DNA from 3 places in the Arthrobacter sp. FW306-05-C genome. Region 3 is predicted to be linked to each of the others. Evidence: riboswitches for the same ligand, from Rfam matches in the RefSeq annotation. Region 3 holds a riboswitch; each other region holds the start of a gene.

Evidence for each region. A riboswitch is a leader RNA that binds a small molecule or an ion and turns the genes downstream of it on or off. The one in region 3 is predicted to bind S-adenosylmethionine.
Region 1: linked by a shared signal. The riboswitch ahead of LFT44_RS18660 (DUF1737 domain-containing protein) and the one ahead of metX (homoserine O-acetyltransferase MetX) in region 3 are both predicted to bind S-adenosylmethionine.
Region 2: linked by a shared signal. The riboswitch ahead of LFT44_RS02515 (cobalamin-independent methionine synthase II family protein) and the one ahead of metX (homoserine O-acetyltransferase MetX) in region 3 are both predicted to bind S-adenosylmethionine.

The regions. Positions count from the first base shown of each region.
Region 1 covers NZ_CP084556.1:4,008,059-4,015,768, reverse strand. The annotation lists gene LFT44_RS18680 (UDP-N-acetylglucosamine 1-carboxyvinyltransferase) at 1-949, shown strand, start outside; gene LFT44_RS18675 (glutamate--cysteine ligase 2) at 1,018-2,244, shown strand; gene LFT44_RS18670 (O-succinylhomoserine sulfhydrylase) at 2,355-3,563, opposite strand; gene LFT44_RS18665 (rhodanese-like domain-containing protein) at 3,564-3,974, opposite strand; gene LFT44_RS18660 (DUF1737 domain-containing protein) at 3,971-4,246, opposite strand; SAM riboswitch class IV at 4,260-4,375, opposite strand; partial or broken gene opgC (OpgC domain-containing protein) at 4,557-7,015, shown strand; gene LFT44_RS18650 (hypothetical protein) at 7,142-7,396, opposite strand; gene LFT44_RS18645 (TetR/AcrR family transcriptional regulator C-terminal domain-containing protein) at 7,624-7,710, shown strand, end outside.
Region 2 covers NZ_CP084556.1:508,418-516,127, forward strand. The annotation lists gene fbaA (class II fructose-bisphosphate aldolase) at 1-483, shown strand, start outside; gene LFT44_RS02500 (DUF3151 domain-containing protein) at 484-906, shown strand; gene LFT44_RS02505 (hypothetical protein) at 1,063-1,203, shown strand; gene LFT44_RS02510 (uracil-DNA glycosylase) at 1,215-1,844, opposite strand; gene LFT44_RS02515 (cobalamin-independent methionine synthase II family protein) at 2,049-3,257, opposite strand; SAM riboswitch class I at 3,271-3,375, opposite strand; gene LFT44_RS02520 (M14 family zinc carboxypeptidase) at 3,592-4,674, shown strand; gene LFT44_RS02525 (adenylosuccinate synthase) at 4,922-6,211, shown strand; gene LFT44_RS02530 (YegP family protein) at 6,384-6,770, shown strand; gene LFT44_RS02535 (RNA polymerase sigma factor) at 7,053-7,604, shown strand; gene LFT44_RS02540 (hypothetical protein) at 7,601-7,710, shown strand, end outside.
Region 3 covers NZ_CP084556.1:1,377,023-1,384,732, forward strand. The annotation lists gene LFT44_RS06315 (bifunctional o-acetylhomoserine/o-acetylserine sulfhydrylase) at 1-630, shown strand, start outside; gene LFT44_RS06320 (IS481 family transposase) at 627-1,595, opposite strand; SAM riboswitch class IV at 1,831-1,946, shown strand; gene metX (homoserine O-acetyltransferase MetX) at 1,959-3,074, shown strand; gene LFT44_RS06330 (MFS transporter) at 3,314-4,696, shown strand; gene LFT44_RS06335 (zinc-dependent alcohol dehydrogenase family protein) at 4,703-5,839, shown strand; gene LFT44_RS06340 (LysR family transcriptional regulator) at 5,871-6,803, opposite strand; gene mmsB (3-hydroxyisobutyrate dehydrogenase) at 6,915-7,710, shown strand, end outside.

The DNA.
Region 1 (7,710 bases), 1.8 Mb from region 3:
CACCCGCACGGTGGAGCCCCACATGCAGGCACTGCGCGAGTTCGGCCTCTCGGTGGAAGCCACGGCCGGTTTCTACACCGTCCAGGCACCTCCTGCCGACACCCGCGACCGTTCCTTCGTCCTCACCGAGCGCGGCGACACCGTCACCGAGAATGCGATCATGGCGGCGGCGCACCGGCCGGGAACAACCGTGATCCGCAATGCCAGCCCCAACTACATGGTCCAGGACCTCTGCTTCTACCTACAGATGCTGGGCGTCACCATTGAGGGCGTGGGCACCACCACCCTGAAGATCACCGGCCAGCCCGAGATCGACGCCGAGATCGAATACTTCCCCTCCGAAGACCCCATCGAAGCCATGAGCCTCATCACGGCCGGCATCGTCACCAACTCGGAGGTCACGGTGCGCCGCGTTCCCATTGAGTTCATGGAAATCGAGCTGGCCACCCTGGGCCAAATGGGCCAGAAGCTTGAGATTTCGGGCGAGTACATGGCCCGCAACGGCCGCACCCGCTTGGTGGACGTCACCACCAAACCCTCCGAGCTGCGCGCCCCCGAGGACAAGATCCACCCCATGCCCTTCCCCGGGCTGAACATCGACAACCTGCCGTTCTTCGCCGTCATCGCCGCGAACGCCCATGGCCAGACCATGATCCACGACTGGGTCTACGAAAACCGGGCGATCTACCTCACCGAGCTGAACCGGCTCGGCGCCCAGGTACAGCTCCTGGACCCGCACCGGATCTACGTCAACGGGCCCACCAAGTGGCGTGCCGCCGAGGTTGGCTGCCCGCCAGCACTCCGCCCGGCGGCCTGCCTGCTGCTGGCGATGCTGGCAGCACGCGGCGTGTCCGAACTGCGGAACATCTACGTGATCGAGCGCGGATACGAAGACCTGGCGGAGCGTTTGAACACTATCGGTGCCAAGGTGGAGTACTTCCAGGACTAGGCATTCACGGTTTGTCATGAACCGCGTGTGACAGTTCCAATATCCCTGCGTTGCCGCAAAATGTTCGTATGCGTACGTTCGGCGTAGAGGAAGAACTCCTGATCGTTGATCCGGAGTCCGGGGAACCGCTTGCGCTGGCTGACGCCCTCCTTGCCGGCCACCGCGTTGCGGCGGACGATCTTCCCGTGGAACCGGACACGCATCACGCCGGGAACCACGGGGATTACGACGACGAGATGGGCCTGAGTGCCGAGCTGAAGCTTGAGCAGATCGAGACCCAGACCCGGCCATGCGTGGATTACGGCAGCCTCCTGGAACAGATCCGCGCCGGCCGTGCCCTGGCGGACCAGGCGGCCCGGAAACACGGTGCCAGGGTGGCGGCCCTTGCCACCTCGCCGGTGGCATCCCCCAGCCATACCACCCCGGATCCGCGCTACGCCAGGATGCTGGAACGCTTCGGCCTCACTGCACAGGAGCAGCTGACCTGCGGCTTCCACGTCCACACCTACATCGCATCGCCGGAGGAAGGCGTGGCGGTCCTGGACCGCATCCGGGACAAGCTGGCGGTCCTGACGGCGCTGAGCGCCAATTCACCCTTCTGGAACGGGGTGCCCACCGGGTTCGAAAGCTACCGGACCCAGGCCTGGAACCGGTGGCCGACGGCAGGGCCGGCAGGCATCTACGGCACCTACCCCGCCTACCGGAGGGTGGTGACGCGGCTGCTGGATACCGGGGTCATGTTGGACGAGGGGATGCTGTACTTTGATGCCCGCCTGTCCCGCAACCACCCCACCGTTGAGGTGAGGGTGGCGGATGTATGCCTGCGGGCCGAGGACGCAGCCCTTATTGCCGTGCTGGTCCGGGCGCTGGTGGAATCTGCCAGCAGGGAGTGGCGGGACGACGTTGATCCCACACCCGTTCCCACAGTTCTTTTGCGAATGGCCTCCTGGCAGGCCAGCAGCGAGGGGCTTAGCGGCGAGCTCCTGGATTTTGGCAACTTCCGTCCCGCCCCCGCCGCGGATGTGGCCCGTGCCCTGGTGGATTACCTGGCCCCCGTCCTGCAGGAGCAAGGCGAGCTGGCGTTGGCCCGGCAGGGTGTGGAGGAGATCATCGCCCGCGGAACAGGGGCCGCCGAACAACGCCGCGCCCGGGACAAAGCCCTTGCCGGTCCGCCGCCTGAGGACATGGGGTTTGGCGCCGTGGTGCGCCAGGGCGTGCAGGTGACCATGCGCGGAGCGCTGGATCTCGGAGACGTGGAGGACACACCGGAACTGCTGCGGGTCCGCCAGGCCTGACCCGCCGCGGCGCGGAGTTTCCTCTTCGACGCCGTGCTTCCTTCCCGCGGCCCACATTCGGGCCGCGCCAGGGAATATGCGCCGCGGGAACACCGCAGCGCGTCGAAAACTTAGATCTGCTTGAGCGCCTGCTCCAGGTCGCGGATGAGGTCGTCCGCATCCTCCAGTCCCACGGAGAGGCGGACCACGCCGTCGCTCAGGCCAATGGCCGCTCGTCCTTCCGGGCCCATGGCGCGGTGCGTGGTGGTGGCGGGATGCGTGATCAGTGACTTGGAATCGCCCAGGTTGTTGGAGATGTCGATGATCCGCAGCCCGTCCAGCAGGGCGAAGGCGGCTTCCTTGCCGGAGCGTCCGCCCGACGGGGCAAGCTCCAGGGTCAGGACGGTGCCGCCTGCGCTCATCTGCTTCGCCGCCAGCCCGTACTGCGGGTGCGATTTCAGCAGCGGATACTTCACCCAGCTCACGGCCGGCTGCTCCTCCAGCCACTCGGCAAGCCGGAGGGCCGTGGCGGAGGAGTGGTTGACGCGCAGCCCCATGGTTTCCAGGCCCTTGGTCAGGACCCAGGCGTTGAACGGGGACAGGGCGGGGCCGGTGTGGCGCATCAGCTGCTTTACGGGGCCGTCAATGAACTCCTTGGTGCCCAGGATGGCGCCGCCCATCACCCGGCCCTGGCCATCGATGTGCTTGGTGCCGGAGTAGACGATGACGTCCGCGCCCAGGTCACCGCAGCGCTGCAGCAGGGGAGTGGCAAAGACGTTGTCCGCCACCACGGTGGCCCCGGCCGCGTGCGCCAGGTCGCTGACCGCGGCGATGTCCACGATTTCCTGCATGGGATTGGATGGGGATTCGAAGAAGACAGCCGTGGTGGGCTTGGAGAGCGCTTCGCGCCACTGGTCCAGGTCCGGGCCGTCCACGAACACGGTCTCCACGCCCCACCGGGGCAGGATCTCGTTCAGGACCACGAAGCAGGAACCGAACAGCGAGCGGGCGGCCACTACACGGTCGCCGGCTGCCAGCAGGGCGCCCAGGGCGGTGAACACCGCGGACATGCCCGACGCCGTCGCGAAGCACGCTTCGGTGCCTTCGAGCAGCCGGAGCCGTTCCTGGAACGTGGCCACGGACGGGTTGCCGTAGCGGGAGTAGACAAAGCGCTCGTCTTCGCCGGTGAAGGCGCGTTCAGCAGCGGCTGCGGATTCGTAGACGAAGCCGGAGTTGAGGAAGATGGCCTCGGACGTTTCCTGGAAGTTGCTGCGGTCCAGCCCGCCGCGGACGGCCTGGGTGTCGGGGTTCCAGCTGGGGGCGTCGTGGTTGAAGCTCACTTAGTTCTTTCCGAGGTTGGTGGGCAGGCCGCGGTTTTTCCAGCCATTGACGGTCCGCTCGCCGAAGCGGTCGGGATCGCCCTCGAAGCCCTCGAGGACGCTGTAGGCGGTGAAACCCGCCTGGGTGGCGGCGGTGGCAGCGGCGACGGAGCGCTTGCCGGAGCGGCACAGGAACACCAGTTCCGTGCCCGGGTCCTCCGGCGCCTGGTCCGTCAGATCCTTGATGAAGTCTGGGTTGGGGATGCCGCCGGGGAAGGTCCACTGGATGAAGAGTGGGTCGTTGTCCGTGGCCTTGGTGTCCGGGATGCCGATGTGGGCCCATTCGCCCTCGGTACGGACGTCCACCAGGACGGCGCCCTGCTCCAGCTTGGCCCAGGCTTCCTGCGGCGTCAGGTCTCCGGCGTAGCTCATGCGTGGCCCTCGCCATCAAACTCGCCGTCGAACTCGCCCTCAAGCTCGTCAACGGCCGTTGCAACGGCGGCGTTTGCCGAGGCGATCGCGGCCGGAAGGACGATGGCCTGCGCCACGATGACGGTGGTGCCATTGAAGGTTGCTGCGGGGCTGCCGTGCAGCACGTAACCGTCCGCGAGTGCAGCGGAGATCCGCTCGCAGAACTCACGGTTGTCCGCGCCGGTAATCAGGCGGTAGGACAGTCTTTCCTCAGAGGCGGGTGCGTCGGACACGACGGATCTCCTTCTTTCACGCTTGCAGCTCGAATCGGTCGATATGCCGAGTATTCACCTGAGGCACCCCGCCGCGAAAGGGAGGGTTGCCGACCGGCCAGTCAGGGCTTCACACCGGTACTCATTACTCCCCAAAAACGTAACACCTGCGCTCCCAGGCCGCACCGCCGCCGTCGTCATGTTCCGTAATTCACCGGACGGCCAGGCGATACGCACGGGCCGGCCGCCGGATAAAGTTCTTACCGGGGGCACCACCCCGTCGCCTAAGCAACGGGCAGCAGAGCAAAGAGTACCGGGGGTCCTTGTCAGCATGCGGGCAATCACATCGCATCACCGCGCCACCAGCCACGTAAACCGTCCGCGCTCTGTGGCTGCCTTTCTAGCGGCCATCGTCATCGCCTTCCTGGCCGTGCTGGCGCCGGCAGGTCCGGCGCAGGCTGCACCCGACAGCGGCAAGCCGTGGCTGGGTGCGGTGCTCGAGTGGGGCGAGGATACCGCTGCAGGCTTCAGTGACCGGCTGGGCGCCACCCCTGCTGTCTTCGGCCACGACATCACCCTTCCGTTCCGTGATTCCGAACGGAACGACGTCGACGGCTTCCTGCAGCAGGCCGCAGCCAAAGGTGCCCACGCCCTGCTTACGGTCAAGCCCTCGGTGCCGCTGGACCAGCTCGGCACTGCAGAAGCCGAAGCCTTTGCGCAGCAGGTGCACACTCTCACATCCGGGTTCAAGAGCCAGCTGCTGATCCGGTTCGCCCCTGACATGAACACAAGCTGGGTGGGTTGGGGCCAGCAGTCCGCCGAGTACCGCCAGGCTTTCCAGGAGGTGTCCAGGGCATTCAAGAAGTACGACGGCGGCCGGGCCACCATGGTGTGGGCGCCTTACCTGGGCAAGGACTACCCTTTGACCGGAGCCGGAATGCGCCGCAGCCAGGAAGCGAGGGGTTCGCGCTCCTGGACACCAACGGGGACGGCACCTGGAACGGAAGCGACAACGCCTACGCACCGTACTACCCGGGCGACGACGCCGTGGACTGGGTGGGCCTGGCCGCCTACCACGACGACACCGCAGGCGGGGCCGCCGTCAACACCTTGCCGCGGGCCGGCGAGCTTGAGGAGATGCTGACAGCCTCCGGAAGCGAAAACTTCTACGCCACCTACTCGGAGGGGCGCAGGAAGCCTTTCCTCCTCCAGACCGCGGCGTTCTACAGCCCTTCAACCGGCGGCGCGCCCGAAGCCGGCATCAAAACCGGCTGGTGGGACCAGGTGGCGGGAACTGCCACCTCCCTGGAGTTCGCACGCACGGCTGCCGTCGTATGGGACGAACGCACCAGCACCAGGGACACCGGCGTGGCGAGCATCAGCTGGCTGCTCACCGGAAACCCGGACATTGCCAAGGCTGCGGTGGACAGGCTGAAGGCCTCCCCGATGGTGACCGGCCCTGTCACCGATCAGGCACCCACCGGCACTTATGTCCGCGCCAACACCCTGTCCGGGCCTGCTGCCTGGACTGTTGCCGCCGCCATGGTCATCCTCCTGGTGGCCCTGTGGCAGGTTCCGCGCAGGATCAATGCAGCCACAGCCTGGAGCTACCAGGATCCTTCCACCAGGGACTCGCGCGTTGACCTGCTGCGCGGAATGGCCATCGTCTTCGTGGTGGTCAACCACCTGGGCATGGCCTCGCTTTTCCAGTTGCTCACGCAGGAAGCCGTGGGCTTCGTGTCAGGCGCAGAGCTGTTCGTCCTCTTCTCCGGACTGGTGGTGGGCATGGTGTACGGGCCCAAGGCCAAGGAGGACTTCGGCCGGGTTGTGGACCTCACGTCACGCCGCGCAGGCAAGCTCTACCTGACGGCGCTCGCCGTGCTGATCGGGGTCTTCCTGCTGTCCCTGCTCCCGTTCTTCCACGCCGAGGCGCTCACAACCTTCGTGGACCAGGGAACCGGCGGCGCCGGGCACAACGGTGCCGGCCGGACCTACGACCTCTATGCGGGCATGTCGTCCTTGTTCCAGTTCCCCGTGCCGCCCCAGGTGCTTCCGGCCATCGTGCTGCTGCAGTTTGGGCCCTGGCAATTCAACGTCATGGGCCTCTACGTGGTGCTCTTACTGGTCAGCCCGCTCATCCTGGCCGCATTGAACCGCGGAAAGGCCGTCTGGGTGCTGGCCGCGACCCTTGCAGTGTATGCAGTTGGTGCCGTGACCAGGTTCCGGGTCCTGCCGTCGCAGTTCGAGGACTCCTTCCCCCTGCTGGTGTGGCAGGTGCTGTTCGTGCTGGGCCTGGTTGCCGGCTATCACCGCCGTGCCGTCGTTGCCTGGCTGTCGAGGCATACGTGGGTGGTGGTTGCCTGCACCGCGGCGGCGTTCGCGCTGGCCTTCCTGTCCTGGGGGAATCCCTACCTGGCGAACAACTACGACGTCCGCCTGGCGCTCATGCCGGACGGCGTATACCGCGCCATGTATGACGCACTCTTCGGCCGCACGTACCTGGCTCCAGGCCGCCTGCTTAATGTCATGGTCCTGGTGGTGGCGGCCTACGCATTCCTCAGCGCTTACTGGAAGCCGGTGCAGCGGGCGCTGGGCTGGTTCCTGATTCCACTGGGCCGGGCCACGCTGTACGTGTTCATCATGCATGTGCTGCTGATCGCCGTCGTAGCCAATATTCCGGCGCTGCAGCAGCAGAGTATCTTCCTCAACACCGCGGCCTATGCCGTGGTCCTGGGACTGCTGTGGGTGATGGTGCGCACCAGGTTCCTCTTCCGGATCATCCCTACCTAGCCCAGGCGGGGACGCGCTCCTCAACCTTGGCCGCGGCTGCTTCAGGGCACGAAAAATGCCGTGGCACCGGAGTGCCACAGCATGTGTTCATGCGCCCAAGGGGTGCCCCAAGGCGGGCCGGGGAAGCTAGACAAGCCCCGGATAGCTGGTGAGGATGTAGTCGGCCGCAGCTGGACCCTTCATGCGGAGTCCGTTGTGCCCGGGGTTGATCCTGTGCTTCATGGCTGACCAAAAAGTGGATTCGCTGCCGAGCGGCTGCTGATTGATCACGCACCAGCTGGTGTACAGCCCGTAGAGGCGGTCGCGGTTCAGGCTGGAATCGGATACATGATCGGAATAGGTTGCTTCGTGGAGGAACAGATCGAACTGCGAGTTAGCCATGACGGCTCCCTTCGCTAAGTGCTCGGCGCTGCCGTGTGGCTACAACAGCAAACCGCGATCCCCTGCACGGGGGCGATCGGGGTATATAGTCCATCCCCGGCTGAGACTGAGGGGACGAACAGCGCTCTCACCGCTTGTCTACACTGTAGACTTTACCCGTAGACTACAAGTGAGGCAACCGTCTTGAATAACTCCGGGACCACCGCCGGCGGGGCGAGGACCAATCCATGACTTCCACTGCAGCTTCCGGGCCTCGTTCGCCCAAAACCCGGCTGAGCCGGGACATTGTGCTAACCAAGGCCCTGGAACTCGTT
Region 2 (7,710 bases), 870 kb from region 3:
CTGTACACCACGGTTGAGGACGCCCTGGCTACGATCGATGCCCTGGGCGCCGGCGAGAACGGCCGCTACATCACCGCCCTCACCTTCGGCAACGTCCACGGCGTCTACAAGCCCGGCGGCGTCAAGCTGCGCCCGGAGATCCTCAAGGACATCCAGGCCCAGGTTGGTGCCAAGATCGGCAAGGAGAACCCGTTTGACCTGGTGTTCCACGGCGGCTCCGGCTCCTCGGACCAGGAAATCGCGGACGCTGTTTCGTACGGCGTGATCAAGATGAACATCGACACCGACACCCAGTACGCCTACACCCGCCCGGTGGCGGACCACATGTTCAAGAACTACGACGGCGTCCTGAAGGTTGACGGCGAAGTGGGCAACAAGAAGACCTACGACCCCCGTGTCTGGGGCGCCTCCGCCGAAGCCGGCCTCGCAGCCCGCGTGGTGGAAGCCACCAAGCAGCTCGGCTCGGCCGGAAAGACCTTCTAGATGTCGGACGAGTTCCGCCGGAACCTGATGGGGCCGGAGCCCACGCTCCTGCCCGCCGAAACCGAGGTGTACGGACAGCTGGAGGCCGGTCAGGAAGCCCTGGACCTGGTGGAAAGGCACCCCACGTCCTCGCTGCTGTGGGCCATCCTGGCCGAGGAAGCATGGGCGGAGGGGCGCACCATCGACTCCTACGCCTACTCTCGGGTGGGCTATCACCGCGGCCTGGATGCGCTGCGGCGCAACGGCTGGCGCGGCGTCGGACCCATCCCGTGGGAGCACGAGCCCAACCGGGGGTTCCTGCGCGCGCTCTACTCCCTGGGCAGGGCGTCGGCCGCCATCGGTGAGGCGGACGAACCGGAGCGGATCGAGAAGTTCCTCAACGATTCCGACCCCAAGGCAAAGGCAGCCATCGAAGGCTCCTAAGTCCCCACCGAGGGTTCCATATATGACGACGGCGGGCGGTCACCTTTTGGCGAAAAGGTGACCGCCCGCCGTCGTCCCTGGACTGGAATGCGCCGTCCCTGATTTCGGTTAAAAGAATCAAAGGGCTAGAGGAAGAAAGGAGGAGCTGCGCGAAGCGTGGGAAAGCAGGAAAAAGCGTGTCTCAGGTTCTGTGACTACTACTCCTGGATGTCGTACGCCGACTTCACCACCTGGGTTGAAGCCGAAGACGAATCGGCACCGGGAATTTCGTTTACCGACTCCGATGCCACAGGCTGAGCGCCGACGATTCAGGGCTTCGCGATGCCGGTCCGGGCCATGGCGTCTGCATACGCCGTCCGCATGTCCTCGAGGAACTCCTCCTGGCGTGCAGGGGAACCGGCGAACGCGCGGCCGCTCAGCGAGCGGACCTTGTAGGTCTTCAGGCCGCGGCGCCACAGCAGGGGAACCTCGGTCTTCAGCAGCAGGTTGGCCAGGCGGTTGGCTTCGGTGCCGTGCGCCACGATGACCGATGCGCGGGGGACCAAGGCCAGGAACTTCAGCAGGGGTTTGAGGCCGGCCTGGACCTGGTCCGGGGTGAACTTCCCGTTGGCTTCGCCGGGAACGTGCCAGGGGTGGACGTTCCAAGGCATCACGAACTCGGGGCGCAGGCCCAGCTTCCACTGGATGCCCAGCATCCGGGTTGCGGCGTCCTGGTCGCCGGCGGTGATGAAGCCGGACGGATCCGCCTCGCCGATGTTGGAGTAGAGGCTGATGATGCGGCATTCCTCAACGTCGTGCATGGGGTCGACGTAGGGGACCACGGTTCCTGGTTTGGTCTCCCGCAGGGAATCGCAGAGTTCGTTGACGGCTGCAACGCTGGGTTCGTAGCGGCGGCTCATGAGCTGTTCGTGGAATGTTTCGGGGGCCAGGGCTGTCATGAAGTGCTGGTTCTCCTGCGGGGATTGGCGTTGCTGCCGCCGGCAGATGAGGGCGCGGGCAAGCGCAAACGCATCAGCAGCGGTTGGTTGGGGTGGGCCGGACCTCGCCGGCCTTCCCCAGTTTAGCAAGACCCGGGAAGCGAAACGCCGGCCGCCCCTTTCCGGTGATGGAAGGAACAGCCGGCGCCCCGGATGGCAAGCGGATTACCAGAGCCGGTTGGTGGCCCGACGGGCGCCCTCGCCCAGCGCTTCCAGCTTGGCGAAGGCGATCTGCGGGTGCACCCGGCCGCCCAGGCCGCAGTCGGTGGAGGCAATGACGTTCTCCCGGCCCACCACGTCGGCGAAACGCACGATGCGGTCCGCCACCAGGTCAGGGTGCTCCACCACGTTGGTGGCATGCGACACGACGCCCGGAATGATGACCTTGCCCTCGGGCAGCTTGGTGTCCTCCCAGACCCGCCATTCGTGTTCATGGCGCACGTTGGCGGCCTCGAAGGAGTACGCCCCGGCGTTGACCTGCAGCACGGAGCCGATAATGTCCGCGAAGGGGATGTCCGTGGTGTGCGGGCCATGCCAGGATCCCCAGCAGACGTGCAGCCGGATCTGTTCCTGGGGGAGATCCCGGAGGGCCCAGTTGGTGGCCTCGATGCGCAGTTGGATGAACTTCAGGTAGTCCTCCAGGGAGGGCTCGGGGTTGATCTGGTCCCAGCTCTCGGCCAAGGACGGGTCATCGAGCTGCACGGTGAGCCCGGCGTCGATGATCGCCTTGTATTCCTCCCGCATGGCGTCGGCGCAGGCGTAGACGAGTTCCTCGTCGGACTTGTAGTACTCGTTGGCTACCCTGGCGCAGGAGCCGGGGGAGAGGGACGCCACGAAACCGTCTGAGAGGCCTGCGGCGGCCAGTCCGGTCTTCAAGTTCCTGATATCCGATGCCACCAGATCCTGGCCGGTGTAGGTCAGGGGCCCGGCGATCTTGGGCTGGGCGACGCTCTTGCGGTGGGTGAGGATGCCGGAGGAAGGATCGTTGTACGCCTCGTTGAACGCCTGCCGATCCCGGCGGTCGGGGAAGGACGTCAGGACCACATGGCCGGGTGACGAGCGGCGGACCCCGGCTTCGGCCCAGCGGTCCACATTGGTGGGCTCCAAGCCGCCGAGGCGTGCGAAGGAGTAGTTCCACCAAGCACCGTAATCCACGGAACTGGACATGGCGTGTCCGTATTCGCCGTCGTTGGGGATGTCGATGCCTAGGTCCTTCTGGCGCTGCACCACGTCCACCACGGAGGCCTCAAGCAGTTGGAGGAATTCCGGGGTGATGCCATCGGCTTCCTTGGCGGCGTTCGCCGCGATGAGTTCCGGGGTGCGGGGCAGGGAACCGGCGTGGGTGACGCGGATGTGGTCGGTGTTCAGTGACATGCTGGAATCTTCCTTTCCATCGGTCCTGGCAGTAGCACCTTCGGCCGGCAGGAATCCTGCCGGACCGGGGTTGCTGCGGCGTCATCGAGCCAGGTCTCTCGGCCGCTCCGGATGGTTCCCTCCCACTTAAATCGAGACGCTCCACGCGGGCAAGTCCGGTCCACTTTGTGTCGCGCCAGGCAGGCCTTCTTTTACTTCTGCGCTCCTGTTTGCATCCTTACAGGTTTCGTCCAGTATATTGACAGATTATGTCCAGCTTGGTTGGCTTCTTGTCACAGCCGAATGAGGGACATGGCGGCTGCCACCCACTCGACCCAAAGAACCACCGCACTCAATGAAGAGGTCATGCACCGTGAACAAACCCCTGGCAAACCTCAGGAACCTTGCCCTTTCCGGCGTTCTGGCGCTCGCCGTCGTGGCGGGACCGGCCCCGCTGGCAAATGCAGTGGGCGAGGGCCCCAGCTATGACGGCAACGGACAGATCACCACAACAAAGCTGGCCACTTATGACCAGATGGTTTCCTTCCTGAAGGACCAGGACGCCCGCCAGCCCGCCATGGAACTGGAAGTCATCGGCCAGACCGTCAAGGGCCGCGACATCCACCTGGTCAAGTACATCTCGGACCCGGCCAAGCCCACCATCCTTTACCTGACCCAGCAGCACGGCAACGAACAGCTCACCACCGAGGGCGCCATGGAGTTCATCAAGCACCTGGGCGCCGGCAAGTCGGCGGACATCCTCAAAGGCGCGAACATCCTGGTGGTGCCCATGCTCAACGCGGACGGCGCCATGGGGGACGTGAACTTCTCCCTGGACAACTACCTCGCCAAGGGGGACCGGCACCTCACCCGCTACAACGCCGAGGGCGTGGACCTGAACCGCGACCACGTGGCCAAGATCCAGCCGGAGACCCAGGCGCTGCACAACAACGTGATGCGCAAGTACCGGATCGACTACATGATCGACCTGCACCACCAGGGCACCCGGGCGGAGCGCGACGGCAAGCTGGTTTCCGGCTCCATCCTGTACCCCACCACCCCCAACGCCGACCCGGCCGTCGTCGAAAAGTCCAAGCAGTTGGGCGCCGTGGTCTTCAACAACGTCGACTCCACCGGTTGGGGCCACCTGGGCAAATACCAGGGCGGCAGCGCCGAAACCATCAGCCGCAACGGCATCTCCGTGGAATACGGCATTGCCACCTTGCTCTTCGAGATGCGCGGCATGTCCGACCACTACCTGGACGGCTACGCACTGGGCCAGCGCAGCAACGGCTATCTGATCAAGCAGACGGTCACCACGCTGACGTCCACCGCCGCCGCCATTGCTGACGGTTCGATTGCCGACGCCGACATTTCCTTCTGGGACACCCTCGCCGAGCAGACGTCCCGGCCCGCCGGGGAGGCTGAGGACGAATAGCAGCGCGGCGGCGGTTCTGACCAGGCCCGCCGCGGCCCTTCCCGCATGACGGGCCGCGGCGGGGCCAACAAAGGACCAAGTGCCCCATCGGCTAAACTTGGGTGGTAAGAGCCCCGGAACTCTTCCTTCGCCGTGCCGTGCTGCGGCTGTGTGAAGGCCGGTATGTTCGGGGCATTCTCATGAACGGTGCTGCATGGCCCGCCACCTCGTGGCAACCCGGCAGCCCGAACGAATGGGGGAGGATCCCATGCCAGCAATTGTGATCGTAGGAGCCCAGTGGGGCGACGAAGGAAAAGGCAAGGCCACCGACCTGCTCGGCGGCCGTGTTGACTACGTCGTCAAGCCCAACGGCGGCAACAACGCCGGGCACACCGTCGTCGTGGGCGGTGAAAAGTACGAACTCAAGCTGCTGCCGGCAGGCATCCTCAGCCCCAATGCCGTTCCCATCATCGGCAACGGCTGCGTAGTAAACCTCGAGGCCCTCTTCCAGGAAATCGACGGCCTCCAGGCCCGCGGTGCAGACACCTCCAAACTGCGCGTCTCCGCCAATGCCCACCTCGTGGCCCCGTACCACCAAGTCCTGGACAAGGTGACCGAACGCTTCCTCGGCAAGCGTGCCATCGGAACCACCGGCCGGGGCATCGGCCCCGCCTACATGGACAAGGTGGCCCGGCTGGGCATCCGCGTCCAGGACGTCTTCGACGAATCCATCCTCCGCCAGAAGGTGGAAGGTTCGCTGCGCCAGAAGAACGAGCTCCTGGTCAAGGTCTACAACCGCCGGAGCGTGGTGGTGGACGAGATCGTGGAGTACTTCCTGTCCTATGCCGAGCGGCTCCGCCCTCTGGTCATCGACAGCACCCTGGTCCTGAACTCCGCCCTGGATGAGGGCAAAGTGGTGTTGATGGAGGGCGGCCAGGCCACCTTCCTGGACGTGGACCACGGCACCTACCCGTTCGTGACCTCCTCCAACCCCACGGCCGGCGGCGCGTCGGTGGGCTCCGGCATCGGGCCCACCCGGATTTCGCGCTCCATCGGCATCATCAAGGCCTACACCACCCGCGTTGGCGCCGGACCTTTCCCCACGGAACTCTTCGACGAGATGGGCATGTACCTGCAGAAGACCGGCGGCGAATTCGGCGTCAACACCGGGCGCCCGCGCCGCTGCGGCTGGTACGACGCCGTTCTGGCCCGCCACGCCTCGCGCGTGAACGGTTTCACGGATTACTTCGTGACCAAGCTGGACGTGCTCACCGGCATCGAACAGATCCCCGTATGCGTGGCCTACGACGTGGACGGCGTTCGGCACGATGAGATGCCCATGACGCAGACCGAGTTCCACCACGCCAAGCCCATCTTCGAGTACTTCGACGGCTGGACCGAGGACATCACCGGCGCCCGCACCCTTGCGGACCTGCCGGAGAACGCCCGGAACTACGTGCTGGCGCTGGAGAAGCTCTCCGGCACCCGCTTCTCCGCCATCGGCGTGGGCCCGGACCGGGACCAGACCATCGTGGTGAACGACCTCATCAACGACTAATCCGCGCTTAGAGCGCAGGATAACGACGGCGGCAGGCCACCTTTGCAGGTGGCTGGCCGTTTGCTTTGGCGTGGGGAAGCAATTTACACAGGCTTAACGCGGCCGGTCTTGTGAGGCGGATGGTGGGGAAGCCACACTCGGTAATACCCTTGGTGCCCAAGGAAGGACCGTCATGGCTGGAAAATTCGAAGCATTCATTGATGCTGATTTGTTCTTCCGGTTCCGGCTCCTGGCTGCTGACGGGGGAGTGATCGCGGTCTCGGGACCCTACGAGGACAAAGCGTCGGTGGCAGCCGGGATCGCCGCGGTACGCGAATGTGCCGGCACCGGCCTGGTCACCGACCTGTGCCCCGCGGGAGCCCTGACCCGTCCCGGGGCCGCAACCCCGGCAATCCCGCCCGCTGCGGCTGCTGCCGCCGGTGCCGCTGAGCCGCCTGCCGTCGTCGCACCTGTTTGCGCCGAAGAGCGCATGCCCGCCAGGGTGCATGCTTTCGCGCCGGCGAAGGCGCCCCGGCGGCAGGCGGCCACCCCGCGGTGGACCAGGGCAGCAGTCCGTTGAAAAAATTTTGGAAGTTTTTTTGAAAACGCGTAACCCTCCCGGCAGCGTCGGCGATTACCCCTATGAAGTGCCGGTCTGGAACCTGTCCCCCATCACGTTCCAGACCGGCTCTTTTGTCTTTCCCAACGTGTAGCTTCCCCCGGCGTGACCCCGCACTGGCCCGTCCACGGGGCCGTGGCGGTTCCGGCGGGGTGGTTACCGAAGGGTAGAGTGGGGCCAGCGTTCCGGATGTACTGAGCGCTTGCCTTGCCAACACCCTCTTTGACGGAAAGCACTACGTCAGTGACCGATGCACAGACAGACGAGGCTCCGGACCAGCCAGTTTCCGGGACCGCTGCCTTCAGCCTCGTCTACAAGACATACGCATCACAGGTACTGGGCTATCTCACGGCCCGGGGAGTCGAGGATCCGGAGGCCGCCATGCAGGAAGTATTCCTTTCGGTGCTGCCCAGGCTCAACACCGTCCACGGAGGAGAAGCCGGGCTGCGTACGTTCATCTTCTCCGTTGCCCACGCCCGGATGGTGGATGACTACCGCCGCCAAAGCCGGACTCCAGTCAAGCTGTCTTTCGAGCCCGAACTCGATCAGCGCGAAGATACCTCTGCGGAGAATGAAGCCCTGCACCGCATCTCGCCCCGGGAAGTCCTTGGGCTGCTGGACGGACTGCCCCAGGACCAGCGGGAAGTGCTGTCGCTTCGGCTGGTGGGCGGCCTTTCGATAGAACAGACGGCGGAAGCCATGGATAAGAGCGCCGGAGCGGTAAAACAACTGCAGCGGCGCGCCTTGCTCAAACTCCGGGAACTTAAGGCAGTGAAGGAGTATCTCACGCCATGACATCCGCCTCGGATAACCTCGCCACCCTTGTGGACGACGTGCTTCAGGACGCAGGCTGCGGCCAGGACGCGGAACTTCGTGACGTGCTGCTCTCGCTCGGCACCAT
Region 3 (7,710 bases):
TTCAGCAAGGACCCGGAACGGTTCCCCGGCTTCAACACCCCGGATCCCACGTACAACGGATTGGTCTACGCCCGCGACCTGGGAGCCGATGGAGCGCTCGGTGCCAATCTCTCCTACATCCTCAAGGCGCGGGTCCAGCTCCTGCGGGACCTGGGCTCGGCGGTTTCGCCGTTCAACGCCTTCCTGATTTCCCAGGGCCTGGAGACATTGAGCCTGCGGGTGGAGCGCCATGTTGCAAACGCGGCGGAGGTTGCGCGGTGGCTTGAAGCAAGGGACGACGTCGAATCGGTCGCCTACGCCGGGCTGCCGTCCAGCCCCTGGTACGAGCGTGGCCGCAAGTATGGGCCCAAGGGGACGGGCGCCGTCGTCGCCTTCAACCTGGCCGGCGGAGCGGAGGCGGGCAAACGCTTCGTCGACGCTTTGGAATTGCACTCCCATGTGGCCAACATCGGCGACGTGCGCTCCCTGGTCATCCACCCGGCGTCGACCACCCACAGCCAGCTCTCGCCGGAGCAGCAGGTGGTGGCCGGGGTGCACCCGGGACTTGTCAGGCTTTCCGTGGGCCTGGAACACATCGACGACATCCTCGCCGACCTTGAAGCAGGCTTCAGGGCTGCGAAGGACGCCTAGATGTATTGACCTGAGAGGTTGGTGACGCGGCTGGCCGGTGGCTGACCGTTGAGTGAGGTGTGGCCTCGATGATGATTGTAATGATGGAGCCAGTCGGCGAAAGCGGCAACACGCTCGGCCTCGGAGGCGTAGGGACGGGCGTAGGCCCATTCGTCGAGCATGGTGCGGTTGTAGCGCTCGACTTTGCCGTTTGTCTGAGGCCTGTAGGGGCGGGTGCGTTTGTGCTTGATGTCCGGGCCCAGAGCGTCTTTGAATGCGTAGGAGCGGTAGCAGGATCCGTTATCGGTCAGGACCCGTTTGACAGTGATCCCGTGGGACTCGAAGTAGGCATTGGCGCGTTCCCAGAATCCGGCCGCAGTGTCCTTTTTCTCATCGGTCAGGATCTCCGTGTAGGCGAGCCTGGAGTGATCATCGACGGCGTTGTGCAAGAAGGCGTGACCCGGTCTCCGGTTCGCCGCGGTACCGGTCTTGTTCCGGTTTCCGGCGGCCCTGCCGACACTGCGGTGTCCGCCGCCGTCAGGGATCCGTCCAAGTTTCTTGATGTCGACGTGGACCAGGTCCCCGGGGCTGTGGTGCTCGTACCGGCGAATCACCCGGCCCGTGGCCCGGTCCATCCACGCCAGCCTCGCCAGCCCAAACCGGGACAGCACCCGGTGCACCGTGGAGGGGTGAATGCCCAGCAGATAGCCGATCCGTGCCGGGCCCCAGCGCCGGTTGACTCTGATCGCGACGATCCGCCGCTCCCGCCGCGTGGAGGTCCGACGCGGGGAGTTGATGGGCCGGCTGGAACGATCACCCGTCCCGTGCTCCCCGTGCTCCCGGTAACGGGCCGCCCACCGCGCTGCGGTCGTCACCGACACCTGGAACCGCTCAGCAGCACGGCGCAGCGGCCACCCGTCATCGACGATGCACCGGGCCAGCCGGAGCCGTCCCTTCGGCGTCAGAAGCGCGTTAGCATGGGACATTGAAGACCTCCTTGTGGATCGGACTCTTAGACAAGCCCCACTCCACTTGGAGGTCTTCTTTTTGTCACCTAACCACGCCGCATGTTCCTAACCTCCGTGGTCAATACACCTAGAAGCCTAAAGTACGACGCCGGGGCGCCACTTAGGCGGCAAGGCAGGGCAGGCAGCAAGTCGGGAAGTCACAACCAGTCACACTCTTGGCTTGGACCGGGTGGTGTTTCGTACACTCGATCCAGGTCATGAGTGCCAGCGACAGCCCCGGCTTGCTGGCCGGCAACCCTCCTTCCGCGGTGGGGTGCCCCGGGTGAGGACCTGGCCTGCCGGTCAATTGACGGCGGGCAAGCGCGTAGAAGAGGTCTTGCCATGACGGTTTCCGTCGCCCCAACCACCATCCCCGAACACGGAATCGTCCGCTACGCCTCCATTGGGGAACTGGAGCTCGAGGCCGGGGGATACCTGCCCGACGTTACGCTGGCCTACGAAACCTGGGGCACCCTCAACGCAGACGCCAGCAACGCCATCCTGATCGAGCATGCGCTCACGGGCAGCACTCACGTAACCCGCGGAGACACCGACGAGGAAGGCTGGTGGGAGCAGCTGGCCGGGCCCGGTGCCCCCGTGGACACGGACCGTTTCTTCGTGGTGTCCATCAACATTGTGGGCGGCTGCTACGGCTCCACCGGCCCCTCATCGCCCGCCCCCGACGGATCGCCCTGGGGTTCCCGCTTCCCCCTGGTCACGCTGCGGGACAGCACCGTGGCGGAGGCCCGGCTGGCGGACCAGTTGGGGATCAAGAGCTGGTTCGCGGTTCTTGGCGGCTCCATGGGCGGCGCCCGGGCGCTGGAATGGGCAGTGACCTACCCGGAAAGGGTGCAGCGCTGTGCCGTCATCGCCGTGGGGGCTGCGAGCACGGCAGAACAAATCGCCTTTGCCCAGGCCCAGACCCTGGCCATTCGGCAGGATCCAAACTTCAACGGCGGCGACTACTACGGCGGTCCCTGTCCTGAAGAGGGCCTGGCCCTTGCCCGGCGCATCGCCCACATCACCTACCGGTCCGCCGCCGAACTGGAAGGCCGCTTCGGCCGGGCGGCCCAGGCATCCGAGTCGCCCCTTCAGGGGGAAGTACTGGCAGCCCGTGGCCGCTACCAGGTGGAAAGCTACCTGGACCACCAGGGCAACAAGCTCGTGAAGCGCTTTGACGCCAACAGCTACATCGCCCTGACCGAAGCGTTGATGAGCCACGACGTCTGCCGCGGACGGGGAACCCTGGCCGAAACCCTGGCCGGTGCTACTGCACGCTTCTTCGTGGCCGCCGTCGACTCCGACCGACTCTACTTCCCGTCCCAGTCCCGGGAACTGGCGCAGGCGCTGCCCGGCGAGGTGGACGTCCACGTCATCCAGGCACCCATCGGCCACGACGGGTTCCTCACCGAGATAGGCCAACTGGGGGCGCAGCTGCGGGGCAGCTTCCTGGTCTAGGCACTCCTGGACCAGGCAGTTTTGGTCCACACGTTCCTGGTCAAAGCCTCCGAGGTTCAGCCAGCTCCAAGGAAACCTCCAGCAGTGTGCATTCCTGCAGATGCCTTCTGCACTAATGGTCGTTGAGGTTGCACCGGCAAGCAGACCATACTCATCGAAGCCGGTTTTCGTGGTGTACATCACATCCGGCTGCCATCGACTGTCCCCGTGGTGTCGACGACGACGCCGAAGGAGTTCGCATGAGTACGGAACGCTCCGCCGCAAGGCGCACCGAGGAAACCGACGTCAAGGCATCAGGCCTGAAGAAAGTGGTGACGGCCTCCATGGCCGGCACCGTCGTGGAGTGGTACGAGTTCTTCCTCTACGCATCCGCAGCCACCCTGGTGTTCGGGAAAGCCTTCTTCCCCAACGCCGGGACAGAACTGGATGGCATCATCGCCGCCTTCCTCACCTACGCCGTCGGTTTCGTGGCCCGTCCCATCGGCGGCATCGTGTTCGGCCACTTCGGCGATAAGTTCGGCCGCAAGCAACTGCTGCAGCTCAGCATCATCCTGGTGGGCGTCTCCACCTTCCTCATGGGCTGCCTGCCCACGTTCGGGCAGATCGGCTACTGGGCTCCCGCGCTGCTGGTCATCCTCCGGTTTGCCCAAGGCTTCGCCGTCGGCGGGGAATGGGGCGGCGCCGTCCTCCTCGTGGCGGAACACAGCCCCAGTAAGTCCCGCGGGTTCTGGGCCAGCTGGCCGCAGTCCGCGGTGCCCCTGGGCAACCTCCTCGCCACGGCCGTGCTGTTCATCCTGTCCTCCACCCTGACCCAGGAAGCCTTCCTCGGGTGGGGCTGGCGTGTTGCCTTCTGGCTGTCCGCGGTGATCGTGCTGATCGGCTACTACATCCGGACCAAGGTCAACGACGCCCCCATCTTCCTTGAAGCGCGTAAGGAAGTGGACGCCGGCCACAAGGGCTACGGCGTGGCCGAGGTCTTCCGCCGCTACCCGCGCGGCGTTTTCACCGCCATGGGCCTGCGCTTTGCGGAGAACATCCTGTACTACCTGGTGGTGACGTTCTCCATCACCTACCTGAAGACCGTGGTCCAGGCCGACACCACGCGCATCCTCCTGCTGCTGCTCCTGGCCCACGCCCTGCACTTTGCCGTGGTGCCCATGGTCGGCAAGCTCTCGGACCGGTTCGGCCGCAAGCCCGTCTACATGGCCGGCGCCATTATGGGCGCCACCTGGGGCTTCTTTGCGTTCCCCATGATGGACACGAAGAACGACTTCATTATCCTGGCGGCCATCATGATCGGCCTGGTGTTCCACGCCTTCATGTACGCTGGGCAGCCTGCCATCATGGCGGAGATGTTCCCCACCCGGATGCGTTACTCGGGCGTCTCCCTGGGATACCAGGTGACGTCGATCGTGGCCGGCTCCCTGGCCCCGATCATCGCCGCCTCGCTTTTGGGCACCTACAAGTCCTCGGTCCCCGTGGCCGTCTACCTGCTCATCGCCTGCGCCATTACCGCCGTCGCGGTCTTCTTCCTGAAGGAAACCCGCGGCGTCTCGCTGCATGACGTGGACGCAGCCGACGCCAAGGGCACCGCCGACCTGCTGGCCGCCAGCAAGAAGTAGGGCCCCATGAAAGCCGCCGTCCTGTACGCCACCGTCCCCGCCACTGGAAACGCCTCTGGTAAAAGCAGCTTCGCCGACGCCCGGCCACTGGTCGTGGAGGAACTCGAGCAGCCGGAGCCCCGCACCGGTGAGCTTGGTGTTGCCATCACCTATTCGAGCCTCTGCCATTCGGACCTCTCGGTGGTGGACGGCTCACGGGTCCGGCCACTCCCCATGGCCCTGGGCCACGAGGCGGTGGGGCGCGTGGTGTCCGTGGGCCAGGGCGTAGGAGACATCTCCGTGGGCGACCACGTGGTGCTGGTGTTCGTGCCCAGCTGTGGCCACTGCCGGGCCTGCCTGGCCGGCCGGCCCGCGCTTTGCCACCGGGCAGCGGAGGTCAACGGCTCAGGAGACCTGCTGCACGGGCCTGCCCTGTTGCGGACGCCGGAAGGGAAGCGCATCAACCATCACCTGGGCGTCTCGGCGTTCGCGGACTACGCAGTGGTTGCGCGGGAATCGGTGGTGGTGATTGACGGCGACGTCCCGGACACGGTCGCCGCGATGTTTGGTTGCGCCGTGCTCACCGGAATGGGCGCGGTGTTCAACACCGCCGAGGTCAGTCCCGGCCAGTCCGTGGCAGTTTTCGGCCTGGGGGCGGTGGGGCTCTCCGCGGTAATGGCGGCACGCCTGGCCGGAGCTGCCAGCGTGATTGCCATTGATCCGAACCAGGGCAAACACCAGCTGGCCCGTGACGCCGGTGCCACCGCGGTGGGTACGCCGGACGACGCGGGGCGCCTCATTCAGGAAGCGTCCGGCGACGGAGTGGATGTTGCCGTCGAGGCGGTGGGCTCGGCAGGCGTGATCGCGTCCTGCCTGGAACGGGTGACCCGGGGCGGGGCAGTGGTCTCGGTGGGCCTTCCGCACCCGTCCGCCGAGTTGACCGTTCCGGCCCTCCAGTTCGCCGGCGCCGGCAAGCGCCTGCTGGGCTCCTATATGGGTGATGCCGTTCCCGCCCGCGACATCCCGAGGTACCTGGCTTACTGGCGGGAGGGCAAGCTGCCGGTTGAGCTGCTGCACACCGACACGCGGCCACTGAGCGAGATCAACGAGGGGCTGGATGCGCTTGCCGCCGGGAAGGTGGTGCGGCGGCTCTTCCAGGCCTGACCCGTCGTCTGCTCCTACGGCTGGGCCAGCCTCAGCCTGCCAGCAGTCCGGCCCGCTCCTTCAGCTCCTCCTTCAGGGCCGCGATCACCGCCTGCACCCGGGCCGACCGAAGCGACTCCGGGCGGGCCACGGCCCAGATAGGGAGCTGGCGTTCGAAATCCGCAGGCAGGACTGGAGCGAAATCTTCCCGGTCCGCCACCATGAAGTTGGGCAGCAGCCCGATGCCGGCGCCCTGCCGAACGGCCTCCACCTGTGCGAATACGCTGGTGGCCTGGAAGCTTGTCCGGGGCATCGGCAGCTGCGATGACCAGCGGGGGCCCAGTTCCGCCACCTGGAGCGCAGACTCGACGTACGAGACAAACGCGTGCTGCCGCACGTCGTCGAGCGTTTCCGGGAGGCCGTGCCGCCCCGCATAGTCGGCGCTGGCGTAGAGGCGCAGGTAGTAGTTGCTCAGGAAAATGGTCTGTGCGGTGCTGACGTCGGCCCGGCCCACCACGATCTCCAGGTCCACCCCTGACCGGTTCTGGCTGACTTTCCGGGTGGCGCTCAGCATTTCGATGTTCAGTTGCGGGTTCTGCTGCTGGAGCCGCACCAGCGATGGAGTGACGAACACCGCTCCCACTGCGTCGGTGGTGGCCACGCGGACCAGGCCCGCAAGGGCGCTATTGTCCTGGCTGATCAGGCCCGACAGGGAGCCGAGTGTACTCTCGATCGCCTCCGCCGCGTCCACCGCAGCAGCACCGAGCTGCGTCAGTTCCCAGCCGTGCGGGCTGCGCTCCAGCGTGCGGCCGCCCAGCTGCTTGTCCAGCGCGAGGATCCGGCGCGAAATCGTGGTGTGGGTGGTCCCCAGGCTCTCGGCCACGGCATTGAAACGGCCCAGGCGTGCAACCGTCAAAAGGATAAGCAGGTCGTCGGGGCTCGGCAGCCGTCTGGAGTCCACGTTGGACCTTCCGTTGATGTGCATCAATGCACAGAGTGTCTGTGATTTTTCCCCTTGATTGCACCCTAACACGGTGTGATGGTTGACACAGGCATGCCGGCAGAAGCGCCGGAATGAAAGCAAAGGAGCTTACGCATGGCAGTTATCGGTTGGATTGGCCTGGGCAACATGGGCGGCCACATGTCGGTGAACCTGGCGAAGGCGGGGCATGACGTCCGCGGCTTTGACCTCAACCCCGCAGCCCTGGATGCGGCTGCAGCGGGCGGCGTCAAGCGGGCCGGCAGCATCGCCGAAGCCGTGGATGGCGCGGACGCCGTGTTCACCATGCTCCCCAAGGGCGAGCACGCCCGCGCGGTGTATCTTGGCGCGGACGGGGTGCTGGCGCACGCGGATACGCGCACGCTGCTCATCGACTCCTCCACCATCGACATCGCCTCTGCCCAGGAACTGCACGACGCCGCTGCTGCCGCCGGTTTCCGGTTCGTGGACGCGCCGGTGTCCGGCGGAATGAGCGGGGCCGAGGCTGGAACCCTGACGTTCATGGTGGGCGGGGAAGAAGGCGCCGTCAAGGACGCTGCCGGCTACATCGGCCCCATGTCCGGCAACATCATCCCCACGGGCGGCCCCACCACGGGGCAGGCAGCCAAGATCTGCAACAACCTGATGCTTTTCATCAACCTTGCCTCCACCGCTGAGGGCGCGGTGCTCGCAGACCGGCTGGGCCTGGACAAGCAGGTCTTTTGGGACATCGCCTCGGTTTCCTCGGGAGACTCATGGGCGCTCCGGACCTGGTACCCCGTGCCCGGTGTGGTTCCCACAGCGGCCTCCAACAACGACTTCGCACCTACCTTCACCACCGAGCTCGCGAACAAGGACATCGGCCTGGCGATCAGCGCCGCCGAAGACACCGGCACACCCCTGGAGATCGGCA